DNA from 3 places in the Methylophilus sp. Leaf414 genome. Region 1 is predicted to be linked to each of the others. Evidence: predicted binding sites of a transcription regulator. Region 1 holds the regulator's gene; each other region holds the start of a gene.

Region 1 (11,002 bases):
GGCAAAATATCCGGCAATGGTAAACTGGTGGAGTTTGACAAACAGGTCAAAGTGATTCGCCAGGCCACCGCTGAAAAAGGTGAAATGCAAATGCTTACCGAGAAGTTATTCGTAGAGCCGGATACGGATATTGCTTATACCGATTTGCCCGTCACTATCCATCAGAAACCAGCGACAGTGATTACCGGTACCGGTATGCGTTTTGATAAAAAATCGGAAACCATGCAATTATTTAACCGGGTGCATGTTCATTATGAGCGAGCGCCCGATGCAGCACCCACAAAGGCTGTGGTCAAGCCAGCTAAAAGCGGCACCAGCAAAAATACAAGTACTAAGAGTCGATGATTCTGGAGAGATGAGTTGAAAACGCGCACGCAATTATTTTATGTTACCTGCCTGATGCTGGGCACGCTATGCTCAGCTACCGGTTGGGCTGAGGAGTCAGATCGTGACCAGCCGATAGAGCTGGAAGCCGATACCGTCAGCGTCAACGATGCGAAAAAAATCAGCGTCTATACCGGTAATGTGATCCTGAACCAGGGTACTTTGCAAATCAAGGCCGACAAGATGATAGTACGTGAAGACCAGGATGGCTTCCAGCATAGCACTTGTACCGGCACTCCTAGCACGCCAACCACATTTAAACAGAAACGCACCGGCAAAAATGAGTGGATGCAAGGCAGTGGTCAGCGCATTGAATACAATGCCCGCATGGATAAAGTGCAACTGTATACCAATGCCTGGGTCAAACGTGGCGAAGACGTAGTGACGGGTGATTACATCAGTTATGACGCCAATGCCGAATATGCAGAAGTGATCGGTGGCACTAAAGCAAACCCGAATGGCACCGCCAACAGCCGCGTGAAAGCTACCATACAGCCAAAAAACAAAACAACCCCACCAGTGTTAGATAACAAATCTAATACCCAACAAGGGTTGCGGATGAATCGCTCGTTGCAGTTAAGGACTGAACCGGTACCCGATGCACCTGAAAACGGATCCAAGAAAGAATCACAGTAAAGACTGGCAATATGCAAACAACCGTTTCTCCAGACAACAGCCATTTGTGCGTCAGCCATTTAAAAAAAACCTATCAGGGCCGTACCGTCGTCAGAAACACCACGCTTGATTTGCACAGTGGTGAAGTGATCGGATTACTGGGTCCGAATGGTGCAGGCAAAACCACTAGCTTCTATATGATTGTTGGCCTGGTGGCATTGGATGACGGCCGTATCACCCTGGATGGTACCGATGTTAGCCACGCCCCCATGCATGAGCGTGCGCGTATGGGTCTGGCCTACCTGCCGCAGGAAGCCTCCATTTTTCGCAAGATGTCTGTGACCGATAATATTCTTTCGATACTGGAAACCCGTCCTTATACCGCTGAACAGCGTGAAGCCAAACTGGAATCATTGCTGGATCAGCTACATATCCAGCATATCCGCAATAGCCAGGCTGTCAGTTTGTCAGGGGGTGAGCGCCGCCGGGTTGAAATCGCGCGTTGCCTGGCAACTGACCCGAAGTTTATTCTGCTGGATGAGCCATTTGCCGGGATTGACCCGATTGCGGTGATCGAGATCCAGAAAATTATCCGTTACCTCAGCAGCCAGAATATAGGCATTTTAATCACAGATCATAACGTGCGTGAAACGCTGGATATATGCGACCGCGCTTATATCGTGAATGAAGGCGCCATCTTTGCCGCGGGTACGCCGGATGAAATCATCCAGAACGAAGGTGTACGTGAAGTATATCTGGGCAAAAACTTTAGGCTGTAATTTGTTATGAAGCAAAACCTGCAATTACGCATGTCGCAAAACCTGGCTCTGACGCCGCAGTTGCAGCAGTCTATCCGTCTGTTGCAATTGTCGACGCTGGAACTTAACCAGGAGCTGGAAGCCATCTTGCAGGAAAATCCTTTACTGGAAATGGCTGACAATGAAGAAGGCGAGTTTGAAGATAACACGCCCGAAGCACCGTTGCAGGCTCAGGCTGAAGTGGAAGATGCCAGTTCATTTGACGTTGCCATTCAACAGGATATTTCTTCGCCAGCCGATACTTTGCGTGAAGAATTACGGGATGACCTTAGCGGTAACGAAGGCGAATTACCCAACCTTAATGAAGAATTCACACCGCCGGAATTTGAAGATGATTATGGCGAATTTGGCAGTACCAGCAATTGGGACGAGGCAGGCCGCAACAATAATGACGATGAAGACGGCGATTTCTCCCGCCAGGATGCCAGCAGCATCAGCTTGCGTGAGCACCTCATAGACCAGATTCAGCTGGCGCATTTATCGCACCGTGATATGAGCCTGGTTAAACTGCTGCTCGACAGCATTAATGATGACGGCTATCTCGAACAGGATCTGCAGGAAGTCGTTGAAAACCTGCCGCTTGAACTTGAGGTAGATTTGCTCGAGCTGGAGACCGCACTCAAGCTGATCCAGAATCTTGATCCCATCGGCATAGGTGCACGCGATTTGCGTGAATGCCTGTTATTGCAACTTAATGCCTTGCCTGGGGATACGCCCTACCTGAAAACCGCCATTGCACTGGTCAAAGATCATCTGGCACTGCTTGCCAATAAAGATTTTGTGAAGCTGCGCAAACAATTGAGTTGCGATGAAACCTCACTCAAAGGCGCGCAACAGCTAATCCGCCAGCAAAACCCGAGGCCGGGTAGCGAATTTTCCAATTTCAGCCACGATCATTTTATCCAGCATGATGTGGTGGTCAAAAAGATTAAAGGTATTTGGGTAGCTACCCTGAATGATGGCGTGATCCCTAAATTGCGCATCAACCAGATGTATGCCGATATTCTTAAACGTAATCGTGAGAGTTCCGGCCAGTATCTGCAAAGCCAGATGCAAGAAGCCAAATGGATGATCAAGAATATCCAGCAACGATTCTCGACCATATTGCGCGTATCGCAAGCAATTGTGGATAGGCAGCGCAACTTTTTTGAGCACGGTGACATTGCCATGCGCCCGCTGGTATTACGTGAGATTGCCGAAGAACTCGAATTGCACGAAAGCACCATTTCCAGGGTAACTACGCATAAGTATATGCTCACACCACGCGGCGTTTATGAACTTAAATACTTCTTTGGCAGCTCAGTTGCGACAGATGCTGGTGGTTCCTGCTCGGCGACGGCGATCCGAGCACTGATCAAACAGATGGTCGCAGAAGAAAACGTCAAAAAACCATTGTCAGATAATCAGATTACCGACACCCTGGCACAACAGGGCATTGTGGTAGCGCGCCGGACCATTGCCAAATATCGTGAATCATTGAGCATTCCACCCGCCAATTTGCGTAAGTCACTTTAAAGCGTAATCTCTATATTCCAGAAAAAAGCCGCTAAAAAGCGGCCTTTTACTTTCAAGCAGTTAATTACTTAATGGTTATTTTGGCGAACTTGCGTTTGCCAACTTGGGCCACCACCACGCCTTTTTCCAATTGCTGATTTTTGTCTTCCACTTTTACGCTATCCAGTTTCACTCCACCTTGCTGAATGGCACGCATCGCTTCACTGGTGCTTTCTACCAGGCCAGCCAGTTTCAGTAACTGGCTGATACCAATACTCTCGCCTTCAATGGCCACTTCCACTTCCGGCACATCATCAGGGATGCCACCTTTGGCGCGCGTCTGGAAATCTGCCAGTGCTTTTTCTGCTGCTGCCTGTCCGTGGAATCGGGCTACGATTTCCTGCGCAAAACCTACCTTGATATTACGCGGGTTTTCGCCACCGGCAACTTGCGCTTTCCATTCGGCGATCGTTTCCAGTGAGGCAAAAGACAGTAAATCAATATAGCGCCACATCAGCGTGTCGGAGACAGACATGATTTTGGCAAAAATTAATTCGGGTGCCTCGCTGATACCAATATAGTTGCCCAGCGATTTGGACATTTTATTAACGCCATCAAGACCTTCCAGCAATGGCATCATCAGCACACACTGCTGCGCCATTCCCGCCTGCTTCTGCAACTCGCGACCCATCAGCAAATTAAATTTTTGATCGGTGCCGCCCAACTCCAGATCGGACTGCAAGGCGACAGAATCGTAGCCCTGCAACAACGGGTATAAAAACTCGTGAATCGCAATCGGCTGATTACCTTTGAAACGCTTGGAAAAATCATCACGCTCCAACATACGCGCCACAGTATGGCTGGCAGCCAGTTTAATCATGCCAGCTGCACCAAGCTCGCTCAACCATTTGGAGTTGAACACAATTTCGGTCTTAGCCGGATCCAGGATTTTGAATACTTGCTCTGAGTAAGTGTCCGCATTGATTTTGACCTGCTCTACTGTAAGCGGCGGGCGGGTAGTGCTTTTACCAGTAGGGTCACCTATCATGCCGGTGAAGTCACCAATCAGGAATAAGATCTGGTGACCAAGATCCTGCAACTGGCGCAATTTATTGATAAGTACCGTATGGCCTAAATGAAGATCAGGTGCGGTTGGGTCAAAACCTGCCTTGATGCGCAGTGGCTTGCCGGTTTTGAGCTTTTCAACCAACTCTTGCTCGATCAGCAATTCATCCGCACCGCGTTTGATAATAGCCAGTGCTTTGGCAATCGCGGGGGAAATTTCCGTGCTAATCGCCTCGACTGAAGGTTTTGAGTCTGTCATAAATACATTTCTGTCATGCTGTTAGCGAAGATACTTCTTAACAGCATGGTTTAAATTAAAGCGGCTATTTTAACGTAATCTGGTGCATTACTGTAGGCATATCCCGCGACGATGTTACTATGTGGGCCTATGATTTCACAGTCAGCAGTCCCCGATACGCGTTACTTTATTGGCATCATGTCAGGCACCAGCCTGGACGGTGTTGATGCGGCATTGGTCGCGCATACCGGTGATTGCTTTGAACAAGTTGACCAGGCATTTGTACCATATCCATCCGTAATCAAACAGGCATTGCTGGCGTTGCACCAACCTGCCATCAATGAACTGCATGATGCAGCACTGATGGCAAATAGTTTGGCCGAGCTCTACGCAGAGTCTGTATTAAAAATTTTGCAGCAAAGCCAATTGCCGGCATCAGCAATTACCGCGATTGGCTGCCACGGGCAAACCATACGCCATTGTCCAGACCTGCAAGATGGCCAGGCTTATACCTTACAACTAGGTAACCATGCCCGGCTGGCAGAACTCACGAATATCACAGTAATAGGTGATTTCCGCAGCCGGGATATGGCAGCAGGCGGTCAGGGCGCACCTTTGGTACCGGCCTTTCACCAGGCGGTGTTTGCGAGCCTTACTAAAAACCGCGCTATTATCAACATCGGCGGCATTGCCAACATCTCGTGGTTACCAGTGGATGGGCAAGTGACCGGATTCGATTCCGGCCCCGGCAATATGTTGCTCGATCAATGGACGCAACAACACACAGGTCAGTCCTTTGACGCCAATGGCACCTGGTCTGCCAGCGGACAGGTAAATAGTGTTTTATTAGAAGCCATGCTGGCTGAACCCTATCTGGCGCAGGCTGCACCAAAAAGTACAGGACGGGATTTGTTTAACCAACAGTGGCTGGCGCAACATTTAAACGTGGTTGATGACCGCCCGGAAAATATCGCGCGAACCTTACTGGAGCTTACAGCGCTTAGTATTGCCGATGCCATCAAACGCTTCTGCCCAGGCTTGGACGAAGCCTACGTCTGCGGTGGTGGTGCACACAATGGCTTGTTAATAGAGCGCTTATCAAGGTTGATGGGTTGCGTTATTGAACCCACCGACAAACTGGGTGTGGCGGTAGACTGGGTGGAAGCGGTGGCTTTTGCCTGGCTGGCGCAACGCTGTGTCGATGGCCTGACTAGCAACCTGCCAGCGGTCACCGGGGCACACGGTCTGCGTATCCTCGGCGCCATTTATCCCGCCTAATCTACTTTGCTTTCACGCATGCAGTGCAAATGCACCACCATTAGGGCTTAAACTGGTGCATGTTTTTATGGCATTTTCTGTGTTTTCACTGCCAATCTCCCGCTAAGTAGGTTTTTTTAAGAGTTGATTGCGTATAATTTAGCCTTAATCCCGTCTACCCATTTTGAGTATGTTATGGCAACCAAAGCGACCATTTCTTTTGATAACGACACCCCCGCAATAGAACTCCCGATCCTCAAAGGCTCGCTGGGCACCGATGTGATCGATATTCGCAGCCTGGGCAAACACGGTATTTTCACTTATGACCCGGGATTCATGTCCACGGCGGCTTGCGATTCTGGCATCACCTTTATTGATGGTGAAGAAGGCTTGCTGTATTACCGCGGCTACCCTATTGAAACCCTGGCTGAAAATTGCGACTTCCTGGAAATATCCCACCTGCTGTTACATGGCGAGCTGCCAAATGCCGCCCAGAGTGAAGAGTTCGTCAACGCGATCCGCAAAAACAGCATGCTGCACGACCAGATGAGCAATGTCTTCCGCGGCTTTAGGCGCGACGCTCACCCAATGGCCGTGATGATAGCCGTCGTCGGCGCGATGGCTGCTTTTTACCCTGACAACAATGATGTCAGCAACCCGGAGTCGCGCAAACGCGCGGCAATGCGCTTGCTGGCAAAAGTGCCGACCATTGCAGCATGGAGCTACAAATACAATATCGGCCAACCGTTTATGTACCCGAAAAACAACCTGGGTTACGCCGAGAATTTCATGCACATGATGTTCGCCACGCCCTGTGAAGAATACGTGCCTAACCCTATCCTGGCGCGCGCGTTCGAACGTATCCTGATCCTGCACGCAGATCACGAACAGAATGCTTCTACGTCTACAGTGCGTCTGGTCGGCTCCAGTGGAGCCAATCCATTCGCCTGTATCGCAGCCGGCATCGCCTCGCTGTGGGGCCCTTCACACGGCGGCGCCAACGAAGCCACACTGAACATGCTGGAAGAAATGGGTGACATCAGTCGTATCGGGGAGTTTATCAATCGCGCCAAAGATAAAACCGACAGCTTCCGCCTGATGGGGTTTGGCCACCGGATCTACCGCAACATGGATCCACGTGCTTCCATCATGCGCAAGACTTGCCATGAAGTACTGAATGAACTGGGTTTGCAGGATGACCCTATGTTCAAGCTGGCAATGGAGCTTGAGAAAATTGCATTGGAAGACGAATACTTCGTTTCACGCAAACTGTATCCGAATGTCGATTTTTACAGTGGTATCGTCATGCGCGCCATGGGCATCCCAAACTCCATGTTCACCGCCATTTTTGCGCTGGCACGTACGGCTGGCTGGATTTCGCAGTGGTGCGAGATGAATGCCGACCCGGAACAAAAAATCGGCCGCCCGCGTCAACTTTACGTCGGCGAAACGCGCCGCGAATTCGTACCATTGGATCAACGCTGATTTTAAATCTGTTGAAAAATAAAAAACGCCGGGATCCCGGCGTTTTTTGTGCACTGAGTAGGTTAAACCGAGAAAGAGCTACCGCAACCACAAGTCGTTGTGGCATTTGGGTTACGAATCACAAACTGGGACCCTTGCAGGCTATCGGTATAATCAATTTCCGCCCCTGCCAGATACTGCAGGCTCATCGGGTCAATCAATAAAGTAACACCATCTTTATCCACTTGCGTGTCGTCATCGTTCACCTCTTCTTCAAAGGTAAAGCCGTATTGAAAGCCGGAGCAACCGCCACCACTTACAAATACGCGTAACTTGAGGTCGGGCGTGCCTTCCTCATCAATCAGTTCTTTCACCTTTTTGGCGGCATTATCGGTAAATACCAATGGGGTTGGCATTTCAATATCAATCATAGCTTCTGCGGTCATCATAGACTCCTGTCAAACTCTCAAACTCAATATGGCGGCGAAATTAAATATTTCAAGTTAATTCTGGTACAGCCACTTCGGGTGGTTGTTCTCCGAGGTAAATCAACTTGCCTTCAATCACTGCGCCGGTATGCATTTCCAGTGACTTGTAGTACAAATCACCCACTATCCGTGCCTTGCTTTGCAATTCTATAAATACTGAGGATTTCACCGGCCCGCGGATAATCCCGTTCAACACAATCTTGGAAGCCTCTACTGCCCCGGTAATAGCCCCATTCTCACTGATAATGAGCGTGCTCGGGTGCTCTCGTTTTTCAATCAGGTTTCCGGCTATCTGGCCATCTACCCGCAAGCCGCCAGCGAAGTGCATATTGCCTTGAATCTGTGTTTCGTGACCGACTAGTGTATCAATATGGCTGTCGATATGAACGCTTTTTTTGAAAAACATGGCATTTCCTGTTCCGAATCAATTATTCTGAATGCGTGCTTGTTTCTAGAACCGATACAAGCAAATATTATGCACACACTTAACGCTTGGTAATTTTCTTGTAAAACACCAGTTCTTCTTTCAGTTTGATGTTTTCATCTTGCTGGGCCGTGAGCGTTTTTGCTAGATTATTGCTGGTAGCCAGCTCTACCTGTAACTCACGTTGCGAAGCAATTAATTTTTTCTGAAACTCAATATTTTCTGAAGTCACCTGACGCAGGCGTTCGCGGACATACTGGCTATTATCATCATGCAGTGCCCAGTAAGCCAGTGCAAAGCCAAGCAACAAGTTGATGACAGCCAGTGTACCCTGAAAATACCAAGGCCTGTGTGAACGCACTGCGACTTGCTTGGCTGTTAATCCAAAATGGTTCCTGAGTCTTCTACGTATTGGTCTTATCATTATGGCAATAATGGCAACACTTGCAAACCTGTATCTGACGCCAATCCAAACATGATGTTCATATTCTGAACCGCCTGGCCTGAAGCGCCTTTCACCAAATTATCTTGCACGACAATGATCGTCACATAATCATTTGCCTGTGGATATAAAGCCACCCGCAAAAAATTAGAGCCGCGCACTGAACGTGTTTCAGGCAAAGCACCTGCAGGCATGATATCCACAAAATAATCATCCTGGTAATGCTGCTCATACACTGCTTGCAATGCCTGCTTTGCGCCTTCTGCATTCAGCTTCACATGCAGGGTCGTCAACATACCGCGAATCATCGGGATCAGATGTGGTACAAAGATTAGGTTGACCGCATCATTGCCCGAGAGTTTCTTCAATTGCGCCAGAATTTCCGGGTGATGCCTATGCCCGGCCACACCGTAGGCTTTGAGGTTATCACTGGCTTCGGAGAATAAAGTGCTGACTTCGGCTTTTCTGCCCGCACCTGATACCCCAGATTTGGCATCTGCAATAATTGGTGCAGAAAAATCAATCCAGCCATTTTGCAGTAATGGGGCCAGACCCAACAAAACCGTCGTTGGATAACAGCCTGGATTACCGATGACTTGCGCGTGTGCAACTTCATCTGCATATAACTCCGGCAGACCGTACACCGATTGTTCCAATATATCGGTACAGCTATGCGGCAGTTTGTACCATTTTTCAAACTCTGCTGCATCCTGCAGGCGGAAGTCCGCCGCCAGATCAATAACCTTCACACCTGCCGCGACTAACGCTGGTGCCTGGCTCATTGCCACTCCATGCGGGGTAGCAAAAAATACGACATCGCATTGGCTTAAATCAATGGTTGTGGGATCGCTAAAGGTTAAATCAACCACACCCCGCAAGCTTGGAAACATATCAGCCACCGGCAAGCCAGCTTCACCACGGGATGTAATGACCTGCAATTGCACTTGCGGATGCCGTGCCAGCAAACGCAATAATTCAACACCTGTATATCCGGTGCCACCGACAATGCCGACTTTAATCTTTTCCATAGACTTCAACCAAACTTGCGATTCATGCAGAGAAAAATAAAACAATAAATGAAAAAGGCCGCCAACGCGACCTTTTTGCACAACTCTCTTGTAACAAACGTGAAATTAACGTTTGGAGAACTGCTTCCGGCGACGTGCTTTGCGCAGGCCGACTTTTTTACGTTCAACTTCGCGAGCATCACGGGTAACGAAACCAGCGTGAGACAAAGCGCTCTTCAACGCTGTATCGTAGTCGATCAATGCGCGAGTAATGCCGTGACGCACAGCACCAGCTTGACCAGACTCACCACCACCGTGCACGTTGACCAAAATGTCAAATGTCGCTGTGTTATTTGTTAATTCCAGTGGTTGACGCAGAATCATGCGAGATGTTTCGCGTGAGAAATAAACGTCAACTGGCTTGTCGTTCACTACGATGTTGCCACTACCGGACTTAATGAACACACGTGCCACTGAGCTTTTGCGGCGGCCTGTGCCATAGTTGTATTTACCGATCATGCTTTATCCTAATCGTCTGTATTTAGATAGTTAATGTTTGCGGTTGCTGAGCAATGTGCTCGTGCTTGTCACCGGCATACACTTTCATTTTCTTGATCATGGCATAGCCCAAAGGACCTTTTGGTAACATGCCTTTTACTGCTTTTTCCAACGCACGACCTGGGAAACGGTCTTGCATTTTAGAGAATGTAGTGGTTGTGATACCACCTGGGTAACCGGAGTGGCGGTGATACAATTTACCGCCAGCCTTGTTGCCGGTCACTTTAATTTTGTCTGCATTGACGACAACGATATAGTCACCGGTGTCTACGTGCGGTGTGTAAATAGCTTTATGCTTACCACGCAGGCGGTGAGCAATAGCACTGGCCAAACGACCCAAGACTAAATCTGTGGCGTCGATCACGAACCAATCACGTTGTACTTCATGCGATTTTGCTGAAAATGTTTTCATTTTATAACTACCGAGTTATAGCGTGTAAATTAAGAGGGCGGATTATAAGCCAGCTTGAGAAAGCTTGTCAACGAATTAATCCGAAAAAGAATTGACGGTTACGCCTGATCGCAATCTTTCATGCGTGCTATTTGACCAACATTGTTTTTTCTCGTGTCAATTATGCAAATTAACGGAAAATAAACCTAGTTTATGGTCAATTCCCCTTGATATCTAGGGGTTTTATACGGTCAAGTGTTATATTAGGCCATTCATTGTGTTTCCAAGCAAGCTTCAATTTAAAAATAAACATTTGCATCATGCTTTTTTGCAACACGCATACACAAAGCAGACGCT
Region 2 (11,002 bases), on a different contig from region 1:
GTTCTTTCAAACTGGGTAAAGATCTGGGCATTTTCGCTTCAGACGCTATCTTGAACGACATGACATTGTTGGGCGTTGGTGGCGGTGCTGGTTCACTGGCTGGCAACACTACAACATTGGGCCGTATCGGTTCAGGTTTCATGTATGCTGACTGGAAATCTCAAGTTGCTTACACATCACCAAACTGGAATGGTTTCCAATTCACAGCTGGTATCACACAAGGTTGGAACGCGACAAATACCGGCGTTCCTGCAGCGGCTACAGGTGCTGGTTCTACAGACCGTTCAGGTGCTGCAACTGCTTACGAAGGTAAAGCTTCTTACGAGTGGACAGGTGATGTAGCTGGTAAAGTTTGGGCTTCTGCTATTAGCCAAAGAATTGCTGGTGTAACTGGTGTAGGTGGTAGTGAAACTGCATATGCATGGGATGTTGGTACGACAGTTAACTTGGCAGGCTTTGGTTTGACTGGCTACTTCTACGATGGTAAAGGTATTGGTCAAACATTCCAATTTGCTGGTGGTTTAGATGCTGCTGGTAACCGTCGTGATTCTAAAGGCGGCTATGTTCAAGCTACTTATGCATTGCCAGGTGTTGGTACAAAACTTGGCGTGAGCTGGGGCCAATCTACATTAGAAGGCAATTCTGCTGATTTAGCTCTGGATGAAATCAAAGACAGTATGTGGACAGTTGGTGCTTACCACCCACTGACCAAGCACTTGAATTTGGTTGCAGAGTTCTCTAAATCAGAGCGTGAATATGACAACCGTACGACAACAGTAGAAGGCAATGCTAAAACTGTGTCTCTGGGCGCGATCTTGTTCTTCTAGTTTAATTGCAGAGTATTCTGCTTAAATTAAAAGTCAGAAAAACGGCAACTTCGGTTGCCGTTTTTTTATCTTTACCTTGTCTTAAAGCTTTAATTAATTTGGTGATGATCAGTTATGAATTTGTATCCAGTGACAATTGTAGAAAATTTTTATGAAAATCCGGATGCGGTACGCATATTTGCATTGAATCAAAAATATCAATATCGCCATCAGCTAAAAGATGTACCGTACGTTTTCCCTGGTGCGAGAACTAAAGATTTATCCGTAATCAACAAACCTTTATTTGAGCAGGTCAGCAATAAGATAATTTCGCTATTTCATAATCCCGACCATGAACGTATGCGATGGGCTATTTCCACTAACTTTCAAAGTGTGAGTGAAGATTATGGCAGAGGAGTAATCCATACCGATGGCAATGCGGTATTTGCTGCTGTGTTGTATCTGAGTCCTGATGCACCTTTAGATTCAGGAACCTCATTATTTAAACGAAATAAGCAATTCGATCAGACTGCTTATGAAAAAGCACTTAAGGAAAATGATAAACGGTTTGCAGCTGGCACCATCGCGATGGATACCGGATATCACTCCATGTTTGATGAAATTGTACGGATTAATAATGTTTATAACACGTTGATTTTGTATGAAGGTCGGCATTATCATGCAGCCAACAAGTTCTTTGGGAAAACCTTAAAAGACTCTCGTCTTGCACAGGTATTTTTTGTTAGCAGCATTGATGCACAAAAGCACAGTTCTTTTCCAATCTGGCGTAGTCAGCAAATCAAAATTTGATGACTAGTCATCAATCCCTAATTCCTGAATTTTCCTTGTGAGCGTGTTACGACCCATGCCAAGCTGATTGGCTGCCTCTATACGGCGACCGTCGGTATGTGCCAATGCACGGGTAATTAAGATACGTTCAAACTCTTTGATTTTGGCATCCAGAATATTTGTTTCTCCGCGGTTGAGTGCATCAGTCACTTCTTGCGCCAAAGCCTCTTGCCAGGAGCCGCCACTATTTTGCTTGCTCGAGTCTTCTTTCAATTCGGGTGGCAAATCGTTGACATCTACATTTTGCCCAGGTGCCATGACTGTTAACCAGTGACATACGTTCTCTAATTGACGTACGTTACCGCTCCAGCTTACTGACATCAGGTATTTAAGTGCGGCGGGTGAAAGTTGCTTTGGTTCAACACCTAACTGCTGCGCACTGTGTGCCAGGAAATGCTTCGTCAGGAATGGAATATCCTCACGACGCTCACGTAGAGGTGGCAAGCGCAAGCGGATGACGTTCAAGCGGTGGAACAGATCCTCCCTGAACAAGCCTTGTTTAACCCGCTCTTCCAGATCCTGGTGGGTGGCGGCAATCACGCGTACATTCACCTTAATGGGTTGATGGCCGCCTACACGATAGAATTGACCATCTGACAGCACGCGTAATAGCCTGGTTTGCAAATCTGCCGGCATGTCGCCGATTTCATCGAGAAACAATGTGCCGGTGTCTGCCTGTTCAAAGCGCCCTCTCCTGGCGGCTGCAGCCCCGGTAAATGCGCCGCGTTCGTGGCCGAATAGTTCTGACTCCAATAAGTCTTTAGGGATCGCTGCGGTGTTAATGGCAATAAAGGGCTTATCTGCACGTGGGCTATGTCTGTGCAAGGCGCTGGCGACCAGCTCTTTACCGCTACCGGATTCGCCATTAATCAGCACTGTAGAATGCGAGCGGCTTAGGCGGCCTATGGCACGAAAGACTTCCTGCATGGCAGGTGCCTGCCCGATAATCTCAGGTGTAGGCTCATCATCTTCAACTTTTTCCACGGCCTGGCGCATGCTTTCATCAACGGCACGTTTGATAATTTCGATTGCCTGGTCAACATCGAAAGGCTTTGCCAGATACTCAAAGGCACCGCCCTGGAAAGCTGCAACCGCGCTCTCCAGGTCTGAATATGCAGTCATGATAATGACCGGGATTTCAGGGTAACGTTGTTTAACCTCTGATAAAAAATCCAGCCCAGAGCCATTCGGCATACGGATATCGCTGACGATCACCTGGGGCTGTTCACGGTTAAGGGCGTTGAGTGCTTCAGCAGGTGATGAAAAGGTTTTAAATTCAAAATCGGTGCGGGCTAAGGCTTTCTCAAATACCCAGCGGATTGATTTGTCGTCATCTAAGATCCAGATTGGCTTCATGGTATTTCTCTTTAGAATTGCTGTTTGATTAATATTAGTTCGAGTTAAATGCCGAAAGAGACTTCACGCAAAGACCTCATGGTTATGATTTAAATAACGTGCTTTCAATAGGCAATAGAATATGGAAAATAGTTTTTCCCGGCTGTGAATCACAATCGATCATGCCGTGGTGTTGGGTAATAAAGGTTTGTGCCAAGGCTAATCCCAAACCGGTTCCCCCTTCCCTGCCAGATACCAGCGGGTAAAAAATACGTTCTTTAATATCAGCGGGAATGCCGGGACCATTATCAATAATTTCCAGATGAATACCGACCCGGTAACGCTTTCGCGCCAGAGTAATTTGACGCTCTGCACGCGTGCGGAACGTAATGCTGGCATCTTTTGTGTGGTTTTGCTGCATCGCTTGCGCTGCATTACGTGCAATGTTTAGTACGGCCTGAATCAGCTTCTCGCGGTCGCCAATCAGTTCAGGCAAGCTGGTGTCGTAGTCGCGGATCACTCTGATATTATTGGGAGATTCTGCCAGCAGCAGGCTACGAACGCGCTCAAGCACTTCATGGATATTGGTTGGCTCGTATTTGGGCACACGATGCGGCACCAATAAGCGATCCATCAGGCTATGCAGACGGTCAGCTTCTTTAATAATGACCTGGGTATATTCTTTCAGACTGGGTTGCGGCAATTCAAATTCAAGTAATTGCGCTGCGCCACGCAGGCCACCTAAAGGGTTACGGATTTCATGGGCCAGGTTGCGTAGCAGTTCGGAATTGGCCTGTTGCTGAATCAACATGCGTTCTTCCCGGGCGATGCGTAACTGCTGATCCATTTGTACAAATTCCAGAATCAGCATGTCTTCAGACGTCTGGTTAATATTGGTTGAAATCGGCGTTACGGTGCAAGTGACTGCAGTGGTATGTCCACGCTGTGTAGTTAAAGTGAACTCGTGTTCGCGGAAAGGTCCTTGCGTTTGAATGGCATTGGTAACTGCCATTTGCAGGATTTCGCAATTCACAAATACGTCGTGGATATGCAGGCCTTGAATTTGGTTGGCACTAAAGGCGAATAAAATCTCTGCGCTTGAATTGGCATAGGTTACTTCGAGCTGGTTATTCAGCAATATCACCGCAGTGGCAATATGCTCTAGCCCGTTAAACCCATTCGGAGAAATTTGAACCATATCCTTAGCTTTTAATGATCAGCTTGTTAAAGTAAGTGATGACGCCCTGTTTTAAAGCAAAAGCCAAGCCAATTCTATATGATTTATTTCATTCCAAATTAAAAACTCCCAAAATGGTGCATTTAGTGCGTAAGCTCTTTATTCAGCAAGTCAACATTACGTTGATGAGCCTGGATTTCAGCCTCAATAATGCGTAATTTTTCTTCGTACTTAGCCACATTCCTAAAGGTTTTTCCGTTCGCGGCTCTGTACACTTCCGGGATGTTTTTTTGCTCTTCATAAAGCTGCATTGCGTTCTCAAGTGCTTGTTTTTCTTGATCTAATTCCGTCATTAAAATTTCACGACGTTTAGCATCGCGTTGAGCCTGCACCTGATTATCCACTTTAGGAAAGTTGCTAGGGGTAGGTGTTTTGGCAGTAGACTTCTTTTGGGGTGTAACTGCAGGAGGTGCAGTCTCTTTTGGTCCGCTAATCACTAACTCAGGGTTCTGTTTACCTTCAGGCTTGATATTGGTATAGGTGGTTACGCCATTGCTGTCAGTAAATTTGTAAATATCAGCGAAACTGGCGTGAGCTGCCAACAAGGTGGTGATAAAGTAAAAAAGTCTTTTCATGGCAATAGTTTAGAGTAGATTGTATAGCTTATCAACGTAGCTGAAATTCGAATGGTTGACGCTTGAGAGAACCATAAAAAAACAGGGCAGCCGAAGCTGCCCTGTTTTGGTGCGCATCTTGCGATTAGCAGGAGTAGTACAGACCAAACTCAACAGGATGGGGTGTTTGACGTAACTTGGTCACTTCTTCCATTTTCAATGCAATGTAAGAATCAATCCAGTCATCAGAGAAAACGCCACCACGGGTCAAGAACTCGCGGTCTTTATCCAGATACTCAAGCGCTTGTTCAAGTGATGAACATACGGTTGGTATCAATGCATCTTCTTCTGGTGGCAGATGGTACAAGTCTTTAGTCGCTGGTTCACCTGGGTGAATCTTGTTCTGAACGCCATCAAGGCCCGCCATCAACAGGGCTGAAAAAGCCAGGTACGGGTTGGCAATCGGGTCTGGGAAGCGCGCTTCAACACGGCGAGCTTTATCAGAATGTACGAATGGAATACGGATCGCTGCAGAACGGTTTTTAGCTGAGTAAGCCAGTTTTACCGGCGCTTCGTAATGCGGCACCAGGCGTTTATATGAGTTAGTACCTGGGTTAGTTATCGCATTCAATGCGCGCGCATGTTTGATAATGCCACCGATGTAGTACAGGGCGAAATCGCTCAAACCGGCATAGCCATTGCCTGCAAACAGGTTTTTGCCATCTTTCCATACGGATTGGTGCACGTGCATACCAGAACCGTTATCGCCAAACATTGGTTTAGGCATAAAGGTTGCTGTTTTACCGTAAGCGTGAGCAGTGTTGGTAACCACGTATTTCAGGATTTGCGTCCAGTCAGCACGTTGAGTCAATGTTGCAAACTTGGTACCAATTTCACATTGGCCGGCAGTTGCTACTTCATGGTGGTGCACTTCAACTGGTACGCCCAGCTCTTCCAGGGTCAATACCATGGCAGAGCGGATGTCATGCAATGAATCGACTGGTGGCACAGGGAAGTAACCGCCTTTAACACCCGGGCGGTGGCCGGTGTTGCCGCCTTCGAATTTTTCACCTGATGACCAGGCTGCTTCTTCAGAATTGATTTTAACGAAGCTACCACCCATGGTGGCGTCCCATTGTACGCTGTCAAAGATAAAGAATTCTGGTTCAGGACCAAAATAGGCTGTGTCGCCCAGACCGCTTGATTTCAAGTATGCTTCAGCGCGTTTGGCCAGGCTACGTGGGTCACGGTCATAACCTTTACCATCGGTAGGGTCTACAACATCACAGGTCAGCACTAATGTTGGCTCGTCAAAAAACGGGTCAACGAATGCAGTGCTTGCATCAGGCATCAGTTGCATATCAGAAGCTTGAATGCCTTTCCATCCAGCGATGGAGGAACCGTCAAATGCATGGCCTTCAGTAAATTTATCTTCGTCGAAGTGAGAAACCGGCACGGTTACGTGCTGCTCTTTACCTCTGGTGTCGGTAAAACGGAAATCGACAAATTTGATGTCGTTTTCTGCAACCAATTTCATTACGTTTGCAACGGACATTACATTCTCCTCAATGATCAAGGTCTAAAACCGGTTTTTAAGTTGTACACGCAAAAAACGGGACATGTTGCGGATGTCCCGAAACGTGGGCAAATACTCATAATGGATTTGGAATTCTGCTTAACACTGAATCCCGCTAAATCTTAGAGTGTAATATTAGCAGGAAGCATGCCACCCAAAAATATGCATTTTACGTGGTTTACAGGTAACCTGCATAAAATAGTAAAAACCGTTAGCACCATTTGTGTGCATTGCAACAAATTGAGCACAAAAGTGGTGCATTAGAGAAAGCTCTGGCTTTAAAGGTATACTCTTCACTTTAGTAAATAATGATCAAAACTAAAGGTGGTACCGTGAGTAATTTGGATGATATTTTAAGTAACGGCAATACGCGAGGAAAGCAAAGTAGCCTGCCTTACGCAGGTGCGTTAACCCCACAAGAAGCATATACATTGATTGATCAAGGCAAAGGCGTCGTGCTGGTGGATGTAAGATCGCGTGCAGAACTCGAATTGGTTGGCCGTGTGCCGCTAGCTAAACATATTGAGTGGGCTTCTTACCCGGGGATGGTGCCAAACCCTGATTTTGCAGCTCAGTTGCAAACACAAGTAGACAAAAATAGTACCGTTATTTTTATGTGTCGTACTGGTGGACGTAGCCATAACGCTGCACTATTGGCACAGCAGTTGGGATATGGCAATGCATACAATATGCTGGAAGGGTTTGAAGGCGAAGCTAACGAACTCAAGCAGCGCACACTGATAAACGGCTGGAAACACGCAGGTTTACCGTGGAATAACTAATTAAATAGCGTATAAGCCAAATCAATCGACCTTATCAAATCTTTAACGTATGTCCACCGAAAAATTCGCAGTGATTGGGCATCCAATCGAGCATAGCAAATCGCCTTTAATACATCAGGCTTTTGCCAGCCAATTCGATAAATCCATTAGTTACGAAAAGCTGCTGTCACCGCTGGATGGATTCTGCGAAACGGTGAGCCGCCTGCTTTCAGAGGGTTACCGCGGTGCCAATATCACTGTGCCGTTCAAGTTTGAGGCGTTTGAAGCCAGTCACGTGCTCTCAGACCGGGCAACCGCTGCTGGCGCAGTAAATACGTTAAGTTTTAAACACGAGCAAATCATTGGCGATAATACCGATGGTTGTGGTTTGGTAAACGATATTCTCAAGCACTGGCAACGTAACATTAATGGGCAAAAGATTTTGCTGCTAGGCGCTGGCGGTGCGGCTCAAGGGGTGATATTGCCGTTATTGGCGCAGAAGCCGGCGCAGCTGACGGTAGCTAATCGCAGCCTGGATAAAGCACAGACCATGGTGCAGCGATTTGAAGCTGATGCGCAATTGAATCAGGCAAAGTTGGCAGTGCAAACGTTTGATGATTTAGCTGAAAATTATGACATTGTGATCAACGCGACTTCGGCCGGTTTGCAGGCAGAGGCATTGCCACTAAAGGATACGATTTTTGCGCATCACACCTTGGCTTATGACATGATGTATGGCCGTGAAACACCTTTTATGCAGCAAGCCCGCGCAGCTAAAGCACAAGTCTGTGATGGCCTGGGTATGCTGATAGAGCAAGCCGCCGAAGCCTTTTATATCTGGCATGGCTTACGTCCGGATACTGCACCCGTGATTCAATCATTCAGACAATACTGACTAGTTAAAAATAAACGTTAACGCCATGAAGCAAACCCTCAAACTGTTTTTCGGCATTCTGTTGTTATGGGTAGTGCTTTATCAAATATGGGTACTCGCACATATATTATGGTGGGTTGATCATAATCCTGAATCAACGGCCTTTATGGAAGCCAGGTTAGAGGCCATGCAGGAAGCCAAACCTGAAGCCCGGTTGCAACAAAAATGGGTGCCTTATGCCAGGATGAGTTCGCATTTAAAACGTGCGGTGATTGCAGCTGAAGATAGCAAGTTTATAGAGCACCAGGGTTTCGACTGGAACGGGATAGAAACTGCGTTTGAAAAAAACCTTAAAAAAGGCAGGATTGTGGCTGGCGGCTCAACCATCAGCCAGCAATTGGCAAAGAATCTGTTTTTGTCCGGGCACCGTACACCCTGGCGCAAAGTGCAGGAAGCCATCATTACCTTTATGCTCGAAAACCTGATGAGCAAACGCCGTATCCTGGAAATCTACCTGAATGTCATTGAGTGGGGTGATGGTGTGTTTGGCGCGGAAGCGGCGGCAAAACATTACTTTCACAGCAACGCCAAAGCACTTGGCCCGAGTGAAGCTGCACGGTTGGCAGCCATGATCCCCAATCCACGCTTTTATGATAATCACCGCAGCACACGCTTTTTAAACCGCCATGCCGCCACCATACAGGCCCGCATGCGATTGGTGAAAGTGCCCTGACTTTCAGGCTTTATTTAAGCAATCAATCGCAGGCAATACGCCTAGAATCCATAGCAGAACTATTTGTATGTGGCACAAACCACATCCGCAGTCAGTGCAAGCACTGCAGGGGAAAGGTTGCATGTTGACCTTAGCCCTTTACAGCGAGATGTTCCAACAAGGGTGTGAGGTAACGGCCAGTATAACTGGCCGTATTTTTTGCCAGTGTCTCAGGCGTGCCCACGCCAACAACCATACCACCGCCATCGCCCCCTTCCGGGCCCATATCAATCAGCCAGTCTGCTGTTTTAATCACATCCAGGTTGTGTTCAATGATGACTACCGTATTACCGGCATCGCGCAAGCGGTGAATGACGTCCAGCAATAACTGGATATCCGCAAAGTGCAGGCCAGTGGTTGGTTCATCAAGGATATATAAGGTACGGCCGGTGTCTCGTTTGCTCAACTCCAGTGCCAGTTTCACCCGTTGGGCTTCGCCGCCAGACAAAGTTGTCGCTGACTGACCCAAAGTGATGTAACCCAAGCCAACGTCCAGCAGGGTTTTGAGTTTCCGCGCAATCACCGGCTGCGCATTGAAAAAGTCATGCGCCTGCTCAACTGTCATTTCCAGTACTTCACGGATATTCTTGCCTTTGAACTGGATTTCCAGCGTCTCGCGGTTGTAACGGTGGCCTTTACATACATCACAAGGTACATACACATCCGGCAAGAAGTGCATTTCCACGCGTAAAACGCCGTCGCCCTGGCAAGCCTCACAGCGGCCCCCTTTAACGTTAAAAGAATAACGTCCTGGGCCATAGCCACGTGCCCGGCTTTCCGGCACGCTGGCAAACAGGTCTCGGATAGGTGTGAATAAGCCGGTATAAGTCGCCGGGTTTGAACGCGGCGTACGGCCAATCGGGCTTTGATCAACATCGACAACTTTGTCGAAAAATTCCATGCCTTCGATGTCTTGATAAGGCGCCGGTTCGGTAGTACTGCCATATAAATGCGCGGCGACCGCACGGTAAAGCGTATCGTTAATCAAGGTTGATTTACCGCTACCGGACACACCTGTCACGCAGGTAAGCAGACCCACTGGTATTTCGATACTGACATTTTTCAGGTTATTGCCTGTGGTGCCATTCAGTTTAACCATGCGTTCCGGGTCAGGTTGCGTACGTGGCAACTTAAACTGGATTTTCTTTTTGCCGCTGATATATTGCCCGGTCAAAGAATTAGGGTCAGCCTGAATCTCGGCTGCGGTGCCTGAAGAAACAATCCTGCCGCCATGTTCGCCTGCGCCTGGACCGATATCGACAATAAAATCGGCCAGCAGAATGGCGTCCTGGTCATGCTCTACCACAATCACGCTATTACCCAAATCACGTAAACGTTTCAGGGTTTCCAGCAAGCGGTCATTATCACGTTGGTGCAGGCCAATGGATGGCTCATCGAGTACATACATCACGCCGGTAAGGCCGCTGCCGATTTGTGAAGCCAAGCGAATACGCTGCGCCTCGCCACCAGACAGTGTTTCCGCAGAACGTGAAAGCGACAGATATTCCAGGCCGACATTGGTCAGGAATTTCAGGCGGCTTTCAATTTCCTTGACGATTTTTTCTGCAATCGCCAGTTTCTGGCCATTGAGTTGCAGGGTTTCAAAAAAGTTGAGCGCCTGTTTAAGCGGCACTTCGCAAATCTGGTGGATATTTCTATCGCCTACTTTGACGTGACGGGCTTCTCTGCGCAAGCGGGTGCCGTGGCATTCGGGGCAAACTGTGGCATTGATATATTTGGCCAGCTCATCACGCACCGCAGTGGAATCGCTTTCGCGATAGCGGCGCTGAAGGTTATTGATAATGCCTTCGAAAGTATGTGATTTGCTGAAGAAAGTACCGCGTTCGTTCAGGTACTTGAAGGTAATCTGTTCACGGCCGGAACCAAACAACAAAGTTTGCTGAATTTCTTCAGGTAAATTTTCAAATGGCGCTTCCAGGTCAAAGTCATAATGCTGACTGAGGCTGGCCAGCATCTGGAAGTAAAACTGGTTACGTTTGTCCCAGCCTTTGATGGCGCCGCTGGCCAGGGATAAATGCGGAAAAGCCACCACACGTTTTGGGTCAAAGAAAGTCACGTTACCCAAGCCATCGCATTTCGGGCAAGCGCCCATCGGATTATTAAAGCTGAATAAACGCGGCTCCAGTTCAGCCAGTGAATAGTCACACACCGGGCAGGAAAACTTGGCTGAAAACAGATGTTCTTTCTCGGTATCGATTTCCAGCGCAATTGCTTTGC
Region 3 (11,002 bases), on a different contig from region 1:
CTTGCGCACGTGGAATGCGGCGGATAAACAAAGGCATGGCTACATTTTCCAGCGCACTGAATTCTGGCAACAAATGATGAAACTGGTACACAAAACCCAGGTACTGGTTACGCATGGCGCTTTTTTCCACTTCGGATAGCGTGGTCAACGGTTTACCCAGCCATTGCACTTCGCCGTGCGTAGGCGCATCCAGCCCGCCTAGCAAATGCAACAGCGTACTTTTGCCGCTGCCAGAAGCACCGACAATCGCAATATGTTCACCTGCAGCCAGACTTAGATCCACTCCGGTTAACACCGAGGTATCCAGGCCCTGATAGGTTTTAGCCAGGCCCTGGCACTGCAAAATCAGATTACTCATAGCGCAAAGCCTCCGCCGGATTCATTTTGGAAGCGCGGCCACTTGGATACAACGTCGCTACCAGGCTCAGGAAAATGGACAAGCCGATAATCGTTGTGACATCCGACCACATCAGTTTGGAAGGCAGATCACTGATGTAATACACGTCTTTGGATAAAAACTGCACATTAAAAGTACGCTCTATCCACGGCACCACCGTTTCAATATTCAGCGCCAGGATCACACCAAGCAATGCACCAGAGACAGTACCAATCACTCCTATCATGGCGCCTTGGACGACAAACATACGCCGTATCGCCTGCGGCGTGGCGCCCATGGTCCGCAAAATCGCGATATCCGCACGCTTGTCGGTCACAGCCATGACCAGTGTCGACACGATATTAAACGCAGCCACGGCCACAATCAGCGCCAGGATAATAAACATCACGCGTTTTTCAAGCTGAATCGCCTTAAAGAAATTGGCATGCTGCTGGGTCCAGTCAGTAATGTAATAGTTCGGCCCCAGCGCTTGCATCAACTCACGGCTAACGCGGTCCGCAGCAAACAGGTCAGCCAGTTTCAAACGCAAGCCCGACACCTGGTCGCCCAAGCGATATAGTTTGGCAGCGTCATCCAGGTGTATCAATGCCAACCCGGCATCATATTCATACATACCCACCTGAAAAATACCGGTCACGGTAAATTGTTTGATACGTGGCACCAGACCCGCTGGCGTTACCTGGCCTTGCGGTGCCATCAGCACCACCTTTTCGCCTATGCGCACGCCCAGTGCCTGCGCCAGGTCACCGCCGAGGACGATATTAAATTTCCCCGCCTGCAAATCCTCTAATTTACCGATTTTCATTTGCGTCGATAAATCCGACACTGCGCCTTCGGCCGAAGGCAGCACCCCACGAATTAACACGCCTTGCACTGCCTGGTCACGCGTCAGCATGCCTTGCGCCATCACATAAGGCGCCATGCCTTGTACCGGGCTGGTGAAGGTTTTAGGTGGTAAGGATTGAATCTGGCTTTGCACATGCTGCCAGTCAGACAAGCCGGCATCAAAACTGCGTACTTCTATGTGTGAAGCCACACCCAGAATGCGTTTACGCAATTCGTCCTGGAAACCATTCATCACGGACAATACGACAATCAAAGCCATCACACCCAAAGCGATGCCTATCATGCTGGTCAGTGAAATAAATGAAATGAAATGATTGTTACGTTTGGCACGTGTGTAGCGCCAGCCTATCCACAATTCATAAGGTAGCCGTTGGGCCAACGCGTGTTTAAACGCGGAAAAAGAAGCTTTATTCATGCTCGCATGTTAACAGGTTTAAAGCCTAATTTGATCTCAAAAGCGCAAGGTTTAAACGAGTTGTGATACATCCATACCGGCTTCAAACTCATAAAACGGGTGATGTCCTAAATAGAAAGTGTGCGATTAATTGTCAGTCAAGTCTTACGCACAAATACTCGATTCACCGACTTATCTCCAAACTAATTCTGGATACTATGATTCTCAGGTCGTTGACCGAGACTAATCCAAAAAACTAAGGAGACTTACATCATGAATAAAGACATTTTTGAGGGTAACTGGAAACAACTTAAAGGTAAGGTTCAAGAGCAATGGGGCAAGTTGACCAATGACGACCTTGACGTGATTGAAGGTAAACGCGAACAAGTGGTTGGTAAAATCCAGGAGCGTTACGGTATCACTAAAGATGAAGCTGAAAAGCAAATCAACACATGGGAAAACGATCACCGCGGATAATCCGTGATTGATTCTAAAAAAAGGACAAGCTCAGCTTGTCCTTTTTTGCTATCTAAAACACTAAAATTTCGACACTAACCGGTATTCCTCAATCCAGCCGCAATCCCGTTAATCGTCAGCGGGATTGCCAATTTGAGTTTTTCATCAGTCTCGCCGTTGCGGTAACGTTGAATCATTTCCACCTGCAAGTGATTGAGTGGATCCAGATAAGGCAAACGCTCACGTATCGATTTTGCCAATACCGGCTGGCTGGCAAGCCTTTGCGTGCTTCCAAGTAACAAATTCACTACCTCTGTGGTCAATTTGTGTTCCTGTTCTATACGGCTAAAAATTTCTTCACGCAAAGTGCGGTCAGGCAGCAGGTGTGCGTAATGCCTGGCAACGATGAGGTCGGTTTTGGCTAGCACCATATCCACGTTATTGATTAACGTTTTGAATATAGGCCAGCCAAGCAGCATCTCTCTTAGCAATGCCAAACGGGATTCTTTATCACTGCCTGGCTGGTGTAGATATTGATGAATGGCACTCCCCAATCCATACCAGCCTGGCAACAATAAACGGCACTGCCCCCATGAAAAGCCCCAGGGGATGGCGCGCAAGTCTTCAATGCGCCGCGTAGATTTGCGTGAGGCCGGACGGCTGCCTAGATTCAATCCGGCAATCTCCTCAATGGGCGTGGTACTGAAAAAGTATTCGGCAAAGCCCGGTGTTTCATAAACCAGGCTTCGATAAGTGGTCATAGCAGTGGCGGAAAGGGTTTCCATCACACTCTCGAATGTACGCCGTTTAGTCGGCTCCAGCTGATCAGAAGGAAATAAGCTGGCATCCAGCGTCGCGGCAATCAGCGTTTCAAGATGCTGGCGCCCGACCACCGGGTCTGCATATTTATTGGCAATAATTTCGCCTTGCTCGGTTAACCTGATCTGGCCATCGACCGTGCCTTGCGGCTGCGCCATGATTGCCTGGTAAGTCGGCCCACCGCCACGCCCCACCGTACCGCCACGCCCATGAAACAAGCGCAGCTTCACTTTAGCCTGCTGGAACAACTCCACGAGTGAAATTTCGGCTTTGTATAACTCCCAGTTAGAAGTCAGGAAACCGCCATCTTTATTACTGTCCGAATAACCAAGCATGACTTCCTGCTCACTGCCCTGATTGCGGATCACGTGCCGAATGCCAAGCAAGCTCAACCATTTGCCCATAATCATAGGGGCATCGCGCAGGTCGGCAATGGTTTCAAACAGGGGAACGATATTTAAATCTACCTGGATATTCGCCGAACCCCATACGCCACGCAGCAAGCCCGCTTCGCGTTGCAGCAGGGCGACTTCCAGCAGGTCAGACAGTGTTTCAGTATGCGAAATAATATACTGGCGCACGGCGTGGCTGCCAAAGCGTTCCCGCATTTCCCGCACAGCTTCCAGCACGCCGATTTCTTTGTGCACCAGCTCGGAATATTGCTGGAAAGGCGAGAACAGCAGCCGTGGCTGTTTCAACTCTTCCAGTAAAATACCTATTTTTTCATCTTCATTGAATCCGGCATAATCAAATTCATAGCCCGCTTTTTGCAATAGCTCGGTGATCACGGCTTCATGTACATCTGAAGACTGACGTACATCCACGGTCGCCAGATGAAAGCCAAAAGACTCAATCGCTTTCATCAGCTTGCCCAGACGCGGATAGATCAGCGCCTCACCGTGATGTTTGCGTAAAGACTCCGCAATGGTCTGCAAAGGTCGCAGCAAGGCTTCGTAACCTTCATATGGTAAAAGATCGCTATCGCTGTCATCTGCCCAATTGCAAGCCGGCAGCAAATTTTTTGCAGTCACCAATAAACGGTCATGAATGCCATTCAGTGCCAAGCGATAAGGCTCATCAATGCGATGCGCAGACTGGTCACGCGACGCTTTGGCTAGCGCCAGCACCCCCTCTTCCACCGCAATCAATCGGGTGGAGACACCTAGCTCACGCTTAAGCTGGGCTAATTCCTGCAGATAAAAGCGCAACACGGTCGCCGTCTGCAAACGCAACGCTTCACGTAAGGTAGTACCATCGACAAACGGATTACCATCCCGGTCGCCGCCGATCCAGCTGCCCATGCGTAAAAAAGCTGGCAAGTGATAGTGGTTGCCTGCTGGCAGCAGTGCCTCAAGATCACGTTCTAGATCCTGCAACAGTTCAGGAATGGCATGCAAAAAAGTGCTCTCGTAATAGGTCAGTGCGTTTTCTATCTCATTCACTACGGTCAATTTTGAAAAACGCAGCATACGGGTTTGCCACAAGGCAGCAACCGCGCCTTGCAGCAGCAAGGTATTACGTGTCAGCTGGCGTTCTGCCATTAAGTGGGCACGCTCTGCCAGCAACTCTACAATGCGACGCTCAATATCAAGCACGCTTTTACGTTGTACTTCAGTAGGATGCGCTGTCAATACCGGCGACACCAATGCATCATCAAAAAACTGGTGCACAGTATCAAAAGGGACTGCCTGGTCGCGCAACAGTGCCAATGAATGTGCCAGCATTCCTGCCACAGCGATACCCTGGTTAGAATTGGCGATTTGCTGGCCATACAAATCTTCAGCCAGGTTTACCAGATGCTTGTAATAACTCAGCGCGCGGACGACACACACAGTTTGTGCTGGTGTCAGCGCTGCCAGCAATTGCTCCAGCTGTAATGAGGCATTCTGATCGTGCGTGTGGTGGAATTTGGTCGCCGCCTGGCGGATAGAGTCGATCTGTGCAAAAACGGCTGGCCCGTCAACTTCCTGAATGGCCTGGTCAAGCAAATTCCCCAATAGATGGATATTATCTGCCAGTCGCGCTTCTGCCGAAACAGTGCTGCTGGCCTCTGGTTTTTTTATCATGGTGTCTTCTCCCCTAGCTCAGTGATACACTAGCAACAAGCAGGCCACCTCTATATTGAGATTTTCCACTTAAAAATCATAAGCTTAAAAAAATCATGCTACGGATTTTTTTAACTGGATTTAAAAAGTGCACCGATTTGGCCCACATTGAAATAGGCTCAGGGTTATAAGCAGGGATTGAGCACCTTTATTGCAATGAATGTGCAAGACAATGAACTATATAACGCATCATGGTCATATTTGATGGATATAAAACAGATGGATGAAAATCGATTGATACAACAATTGCTGAGTATCTGGCAATCCATGGCCCCGCAAGGCGCGTGGGTTCAGGATGGTTTTTTGTTGTTCATGAGTGTGATTGCAGTGGTGATGCTGTTTTTTTCAGGCACAGTGATAGGTCTTTTTGTGCAATCGCTATGGGGAATTTTTGTGACCCATCGTCACGCTGTAGAATCTGAAACTTAGTTAACAATCCTGGTATTACTTCAGGTTAGAAGCCAATAACTGCCTAATGGCCTCCAGTTCACTTTGTACATCATCTGCATAATCCTCATACTTGCGGCCATCGGTTTTCGCATACCAGTATTTACTATTCCAGGTATCCCCTTCGACTTTATGCAACACCGCATGTATCCAGTTTGCCGTGGAGTCACTGTAATCCTGCGCAATCTTGTGCGCAGCATCCCAGTCACTGACCTGCGCCAGTTCCACGGCCTCAAGCAAATGCGCTTGGTTAGACATGCTGCGGATAATCGATAGTCCCCTTCTGGATAAATTCGATCTTATAGCCGTCCGGGTCTTCAATAAACGCAATTATAATCGTGCCGTGTTTCATCGGCCCGGCTTCACGTATCACCTTGCCGCCCTGGGCTTTCACCTGTTCACAGGCCTGGTAGGCATCATCCACTTCAATCGCCATATGGCCATAGGCTGCACCCATATCGTAACTAGATTTGCCATAGTTGTAGGTCAATTCCAGCACCGTATTGTTGTATTCGTTGCCATAACCGACGAATGCCAGCGTGAATTCGCCATCCGGGTAATCCTGGGTACGAATTAATTTCATACCCAACACGCCAGTGTAAAAATCGATAGAACGTTGTAAATCACCAACGCGCAACATGGTATGTAAAATTCGCATCATTACCCCTTATATTATTACTGCTCTCAATATTGATACTTACACACTGGTAATGCGCAAGTATTTTTCCATTAACTGTTCCTGGGTTTCCGGTCGATCCGGGTCTAGCGGAATACAACTGATCGGGCATACCTGCTGGCATTGCGGCTCTTCAAAATGTCCTACGCATTGCGTGCACAGGTCAGGATTGATTTCATAAATCTCTTCGCCTTGCGATATGGCTTCATTAGGGCACACGGGCTCGCACACATCGCAATTAATGCATTCATCAGTAATAAATAAAGACATACGTAGTATTAAGCCGCCAGCTTTTGTTTGATAGCCGCTTCAACGCCAGGAGAAACAAACTGGTTTACATCACCGCCCAGACGGGCAACTTCTCGCACCAGGCTGGATGAAATAAACATATACTCTTCTGCCGGCGTCATAAACAAGGTTTCCAGTTTTGGGTACAGCTTGCGGTTCATGCCTGCCAGCTGGAATTCGTATTCAAAATCGCTGGCGGCGCGTAATCCGCGGATGACCATTTGCGCGCCCTGTGATTGTACAAATTGCATTAACAAGCCATCAAAACCCACCACTTTGATGTTCTCGCCGGCAAATACCGATTGCGCCAATGCCACACGCTCTTGCAGGCTGAACAGGGTTTGTTTGCTGGTACTGCCAGCCACGGCCACGATGACATCGTCAAACAGGTTGGCAGCACGGCGCACAATATCTTCATGTCCCATGGTAATCGGGTCAAAAGTACCCGGATAGACTGCAATTCTGGTTTTGCTCATTCACTGATATTCCCGAAAATCATGCGCACGCTTAGACAGCTGTTGCTGACGCTGGCGTGATTGCTGGCTGCAACAGATGGTAATAGACTTGCCCTGCCTTGCCAGACTTGACCACTTGCCAGTCAGAATCAGATTTTAACGCATATTCGGCTTCTACATACAACCAGCCGTCATTGGACAAATGGGCAGCCAAGTGTGGCAGCAATTTATCCAGCCATTGTTTATGGTACGGCGGATCGCAAAAAATAACATCGTATCGTTGCGTGTTTTGAGTCAGGAATTTCAGTGCATCTGCCTGGCGGATATCGGCTTTTGTCGCATCCAGCAATCGCTGATTCTGCACCAAGGCCTGGAATGGCGCTTTGGCGAGTTCCAGCATGGTGACTTTGTTTGCATTGCGAGATAGCGCTTCAAACCCTAGCGCGCCGGTGCCGGCAAATAAATCCAGGCAGGTTTTTCCTGTCAGCTCTTGACCCAGCCAGTTAAACAAGGTTTGACGCACGCGATCAGAGGTAGGACGCAAGCCCTCAGCATCAGGAAACTTTAATACCCGACTACGCCAGACCCCTGCATTTAGACGAACTTGATTCATGAATACTACTCAATTCACTAGCGACCAGGTCAGCATTATAAAGGGGATGCATACAGAAGGCATCGCGTTTAACCCATAAAACAGAGCGTGCTATTATTCACAGCAATTAATAAAGGAAATCACATGGAATTTTTATTTGGATTTGGTCTGATAGGCAGCTTGATAGGGTTAGCGCTAACATTGTTTTGGGTATGGATGCTGGTCGATTGCCTTGCCGATCAGAAAGAAGACAAACTGGTCTGGTTCCTGGTGATTTTCTTCCTTAATCTGGTGGGAGCTGTTTTATATTACTTCCTGGCACGCAAAAAACGTAAGGGTTCAGTACTTTAAAACAATCAAGCCATTATCAAAAAAGCCGACAATTTGTCGGCTTTCCTTTTTCACTCAGCTTACTCGGATCCAACAATCACGGTAGCAAAATTCTCCGGATGCAAGCGACGTTTGAATGCATCATTCACTTGCTGCACAGTCACTTGCGCAACGCGATCATTAAAACTGTCCAGGTAGTCCAGCGGCAATTTGTAGAAGCCAATAATATTCAAATATTCCAGAATCTTGCCATTGCTGTCGATACGTAACGGAAAACCACCGATCAGGTTATCCTTGGCTGCCTGCAGTTCTTTTTCGGTCACACCTTTATCAATAAACTGCTGTACGGTTTGCTTGACCAGCTGCAATCCTTCTTCCGCCTGCTCTTTCTTGGTTTGCAAGCCGATCTGGAACGGGCCTAACTCTGCCATCGGTAGAAAATAGCTATAAACGCTGTACGCCAGGCCGCGTTTTTCACGTACTTCTTCGGTCAGCCGTGAAACAAAACCGCCACCCCCTAAAATATAGTTACCGACATATAGCGGGAAGAAATCTGCATCACCGCGCTTGTTACCGGGCTGGCCCAACAGAATATGCGCCTGCAAGGCAGGATGCGGTAACTTTTTCACGCTGGCAGTTTTCAGCGCTGGTACTGGCGGCACCGCTGCCACCGCCGGGCCTTGCGGCAAACCTGCACTCAGACGCTCGGCAATCTGTTTGGCCTGTGCCGCCGTTAAATCGCCTATCAGCGAGATAACTGCTGACTTGGCTGTGTAATGTGTCTCATAAAACTGGCGCAAGTGCGTCACGGTTAAGGATTGCACGGTATCGATTTCACCGCTCTGGTCGAGACTATAAGGATGCGTGCCATACAGAGAGCGCATAAACGCTTTTTGCGCGATGCTGTCAGGCTCGGTTTCGGCTTCCTGCAAGCCAGCAACAATCCGCGCCTGTTCACGCTTCAATACCGCCTCGGGAAAGTCGGGTTTGTGCAACACAAAACTGAAGGCTTCCATCGCACCGTCCTGCTCACTGGTCAGTGTACGTAACTTGAATCCGGCACGGTCCGCATCAAAGTTACCACCAAGCACAGCGCCAATATCGGCAAAACGGTTGGTCAGGGTTTCTTCATCCAGCCCGCCAGCGACGAGTGCCATCAGGTGTTGCGTCACTCCCGCAGCGCCTGAAGTTTCCGGCGAATCGTGCGCGCTGCCTGCCGGGAAATTGACACTGATATCCATCATAGGCAAAGCATGGTTTTCAACAAAATAGACCTCACTGCCCTGTGCGGTGGTCCAGTGCTGAATGTTCAAACCAGCCAGCACATTGATGGCATGGCTTTGCAGCAACAATGCCAGCAGCGTGATTTTTAAATACTTAAAAGCTTTCATTCTGTTTCCTACACAACGTGTGTTACGCGATTTCCGTTACGGATTTAAATTTATTGCCACCTTTAATGCTGGTGTGGTCGCCCGGCCGGTTTGGCATTCGGGTCCATCGGTTGCGGATCCAGCGTAACCAGGGTCATCTGGTCCGGGACCAGATATTTCCTGGCTACCGCCTGCACTTGCTCGGAAGTCACTGCCTGTACGCGTGCTGCGTTTTTTTCCAGCAGGCTTAATGGATAACCCATGGTTTCCAGTTGGCCGATCTGCATCGCCTGGTAAAACATGGAATCCCGTTTATAGACATCTGCGGCAATCACGGCGGCTTTTACCCTGTGCAACTCGGCAGCCGTAACACCCTTGTTCTTCACTTCTTCCACCAGCTCCCAAATGGCTTTTTGCAGTGCCTCCAGTGCGACGCCTTCACTGGGTGAAGCAGCAATCTCAAACGTCGACTCCTGGCCACGGTTGGTACCGTCATAACCACTATCTACATCCAGCGCAATCGCCTGCTCACGGACCAGTTTCTGGTTGAGTCGCGATGCATCATTGCCACTTAAAATACTGGATAACACTTCCAGCGCGTATGGCTCCCAATCCTGCTCATTGTAAGCAGACCCGTTTTTCATGGCTGGCGCGTGAAAGCCCATCGTAAAATAAGGTAACTTGGCCGGTGCCTTGACAATCGCACGCCGCTCACCCAGCTGTGCGGGTTCCACCTGGGGTTTACGCACAGGCAACGGTTTGGCCGCCAGCTTGCCGAACGTGTCTTGCGCCAGCTTGAATACTTCTTTGGCATTGACATCCCCGACCACCACGACGGTGACATTGTTGGGTGTGTACCAGGTGTTGTACCAGTCACGAGCATCTTGTGCCGTCATGTTGTCGAGGTCGTTCATAAACCCCACCACCGGGCGGCCATAAGGATGCGCACGATAAGATGATGCTTCAAACTGTTCATTGACACGCGACTGAGGTTTATCTTCTGTACGCCAGCGACGCTCCTCCTTGACCACTTCAATTTCCTTGGCAAATTCGGCATCGGTAATCTGCAGATTGGCCATACGATCAGCTTCCAGCTTGAATGATAATGGCAGTTTGGATTTTTCCAGCTGCTGGAAATAACAGGTGTAATCCTTGCTGGTAAACGCATTTTCCTTACCGCCTGCGGCTGCCACCTGGCGTGAAAACTGTCCGGCCGGGACTTTTTTCGTGCCCTTGAACATCATGTGTTCCAGCACATGGGCAACCCCTGTTTTGCCATTGACCTCGTCCAGCGAGCCGGCGCGGTACCATACTTGTGAAACCACCACCGGCGCCCGGTGGTCTTCCTGCACAATCACCTTGAGGCCATTTTTCAAGGTGGTTTGCACAATTTCGGCCGCTTGCAAGTGACTGGCATTTAATAAAGTAGCCAGAATCAAGATTGCCTGGTGACGCATGGGAAAACTTTTTGTCATGGATGAAATCACTATAGAAACAGGTTTTAAAAGCAGAGGTGTGACCGAATGCTTGACTACTAAGTTCGCCAGACTATAACGTTATCTGTACAACACATATATTCCAGAACGCCTTTGCCGTGGCGGTAAAACGCGATTCGGCATAAAATAACCATATTACCGAGTTTTAAGCTGCCATGTTCAATCCCTTTGCCAAAAAAACCGAGTCTTCTGCCCCTCCTCCTGAAGAAACTACCAGCCTGAGCTGGGCACAACGCCTCAAAAATGGCCTGGCGAAAACCCGCCAGCAGTTGGGCGGTCAACTAAGCGCCTTATTCGGTGGCGGCAAGATAGATGAAGACATTTATGAGGA

What was found. Region 1 encodes sigma-54, which starts transcription at its own class of promoters, with help from an activator protein. Its sites were predicted from a motif close to TGGCACNNTTCCTGCT; they were not measured.
Positions count from the first base shown of each region.
Region 2: glnL (nitrogen regulation protein NR(II)) is a predicted target of sigma-54. The motif match lies at 4,244-4,259, and genes of this name have one in related genera.
Region 3: ppc (phosphoenolpyruvate carboxylase) is a predicted target of sigma-54. The motif match lies at 5,010-5,025, and genes of this name have one in related genera.

Region 1 is NZ_LMQQ01000005.1:62,130-73,131, reverse strand. It holds gene lptC (LPS export ABC transporter periplasmic protein LptC) at 1-345, shown strand, start outside; gene lptA (lipopolysaccharide transport periplasmic protein LptA) at 400-1,020, shown strand; gene lptB (LPS export ABC transporter ATP-binding protein) at 1,032-1,778, shown strand; gene ASG24_RS12910 (RNA polymerase factor sigma-54) at 1,785-3,332, shown strand; gene tyrS (tyrosine--tRNA ligase) at 3,397-4,635, opposite strand; gene ASG24_RS12900 (anhydro-N-acetylmuramic acid kinase) at 4,765-5,892, shown strand; gene gltA (citrate synthase) at 6,067-7,356, shown strand; gene erpA (iron-sulfur cluster insertion protein ErpA) at 7,419-7,781, opposite strand; gene ASG24_RS12885 (polymer-forming cytoskeletal protein) at 7,834-8,229, opposite strand; gene ASG24_RS12880 (hypothetical protein) at 8,309-8,608, opposite strand; gene argC (N-acetyl-gamma-glutamyl-phosphate reductase) at 8,671-9,717, opposite strand; gene rpsI (30S ribosomal protein S9) at 9,823-10,215, opposite strand; gene rplM (50S ribosomal protein L13) at 10,238-10,666, opposite strand; gene ASG24_RS12860 (FimV family protein) at 10,966-11,002, shown strand, end outside.
Region 2 is NZ_LMQQ01000002.1:16,850-27,851, reverse strand. It holds gene ASG24_RS04615 (porin) at 1-827, shown strand, start outside; gene ASG24_RS04610 (DUF6445 family protein) at 942-1,616, shown strand; gene ntrC (nitrogen regulation protein NR(I)) at 1,620-3,011, opposite strand; gene glnL (nitrogen regulation protein NR(II)) at 3,094-4,188, opposite strand; gene ASG24_RS04595 (DUF4124 domain-containing protein) at 4,311-4,802, opposite strand; gene glnA (type I glutamate--ammonia ligase) at 4,927-6,336, opposite strand; gene ASG24_RS04585 (rhodanese-like domain-containing protein) at 6,690-7,139, shown strand; gene aroE (shikimate dehydrogenase) at 7,189-8,013, shown strand; gene mtgA (monofunctional biosynthetic peptidoglycan transglycosylase) at 8,039-8,725, shown strand; gene uvrA (excinuclease ABC subunit UvrA) at 8,856-11,002, opposite strand, start outside.
Region 3 is NZ_LMQQ01000001.1:655,508-666,509, forward strand. It holds gene ASG24_RS03210 (ABC transporter ATP-binding protein) at 1-358, opposite strand, end outside; gene ASG24_RS03215 (lipoprotein-releasing ABC transporter permease subunit) at 351-1,658, opposite strand; gene ASG24_RS03220 (CsbD family protein) at 1,911-2,114, shown strand; gene ppc (phosphoenolpyruvate carboxylase) at 2,189-4,978, opposite strand; gene ASG24_RS03230 (hypothetical protein) at 5,222-5,446, shown strand; gene ASG24_RS03235 (hypothetical protein) at 5,462-5,722, opposite strand; gene gloA (lactoylglutathione lyase) at 5,715-6,122, opposite strand; gene ASG24_RS03245 (YfhL family 4Fe-4S dicluster ferredoxin) at 6,162-6,410, opposite strand; gene coaD (pantetheine-phosphate adenylyltransferase) at 6,419-6,904, opposite strand; gene rsmD (16S rRNA (guanine(966)-N(2))-methyltransferase RsmD) at 6,936-7,496, opposite strand; gene ASG24_RS03260 (PLDc N-terminal domain-containing protein) at 7,620-7,826, shown strand; gene ASG24_RS03265 (pitrilysin family protein) at 7,886-9,196, opposite strand; gene ASG24_RS03270 (pitrilysin family protein) at 9,259-10,632, opposite strand; gene ftsY (signal recognition particle-docking protein FtsY) at 10,827-11,002, shown strand, end outside.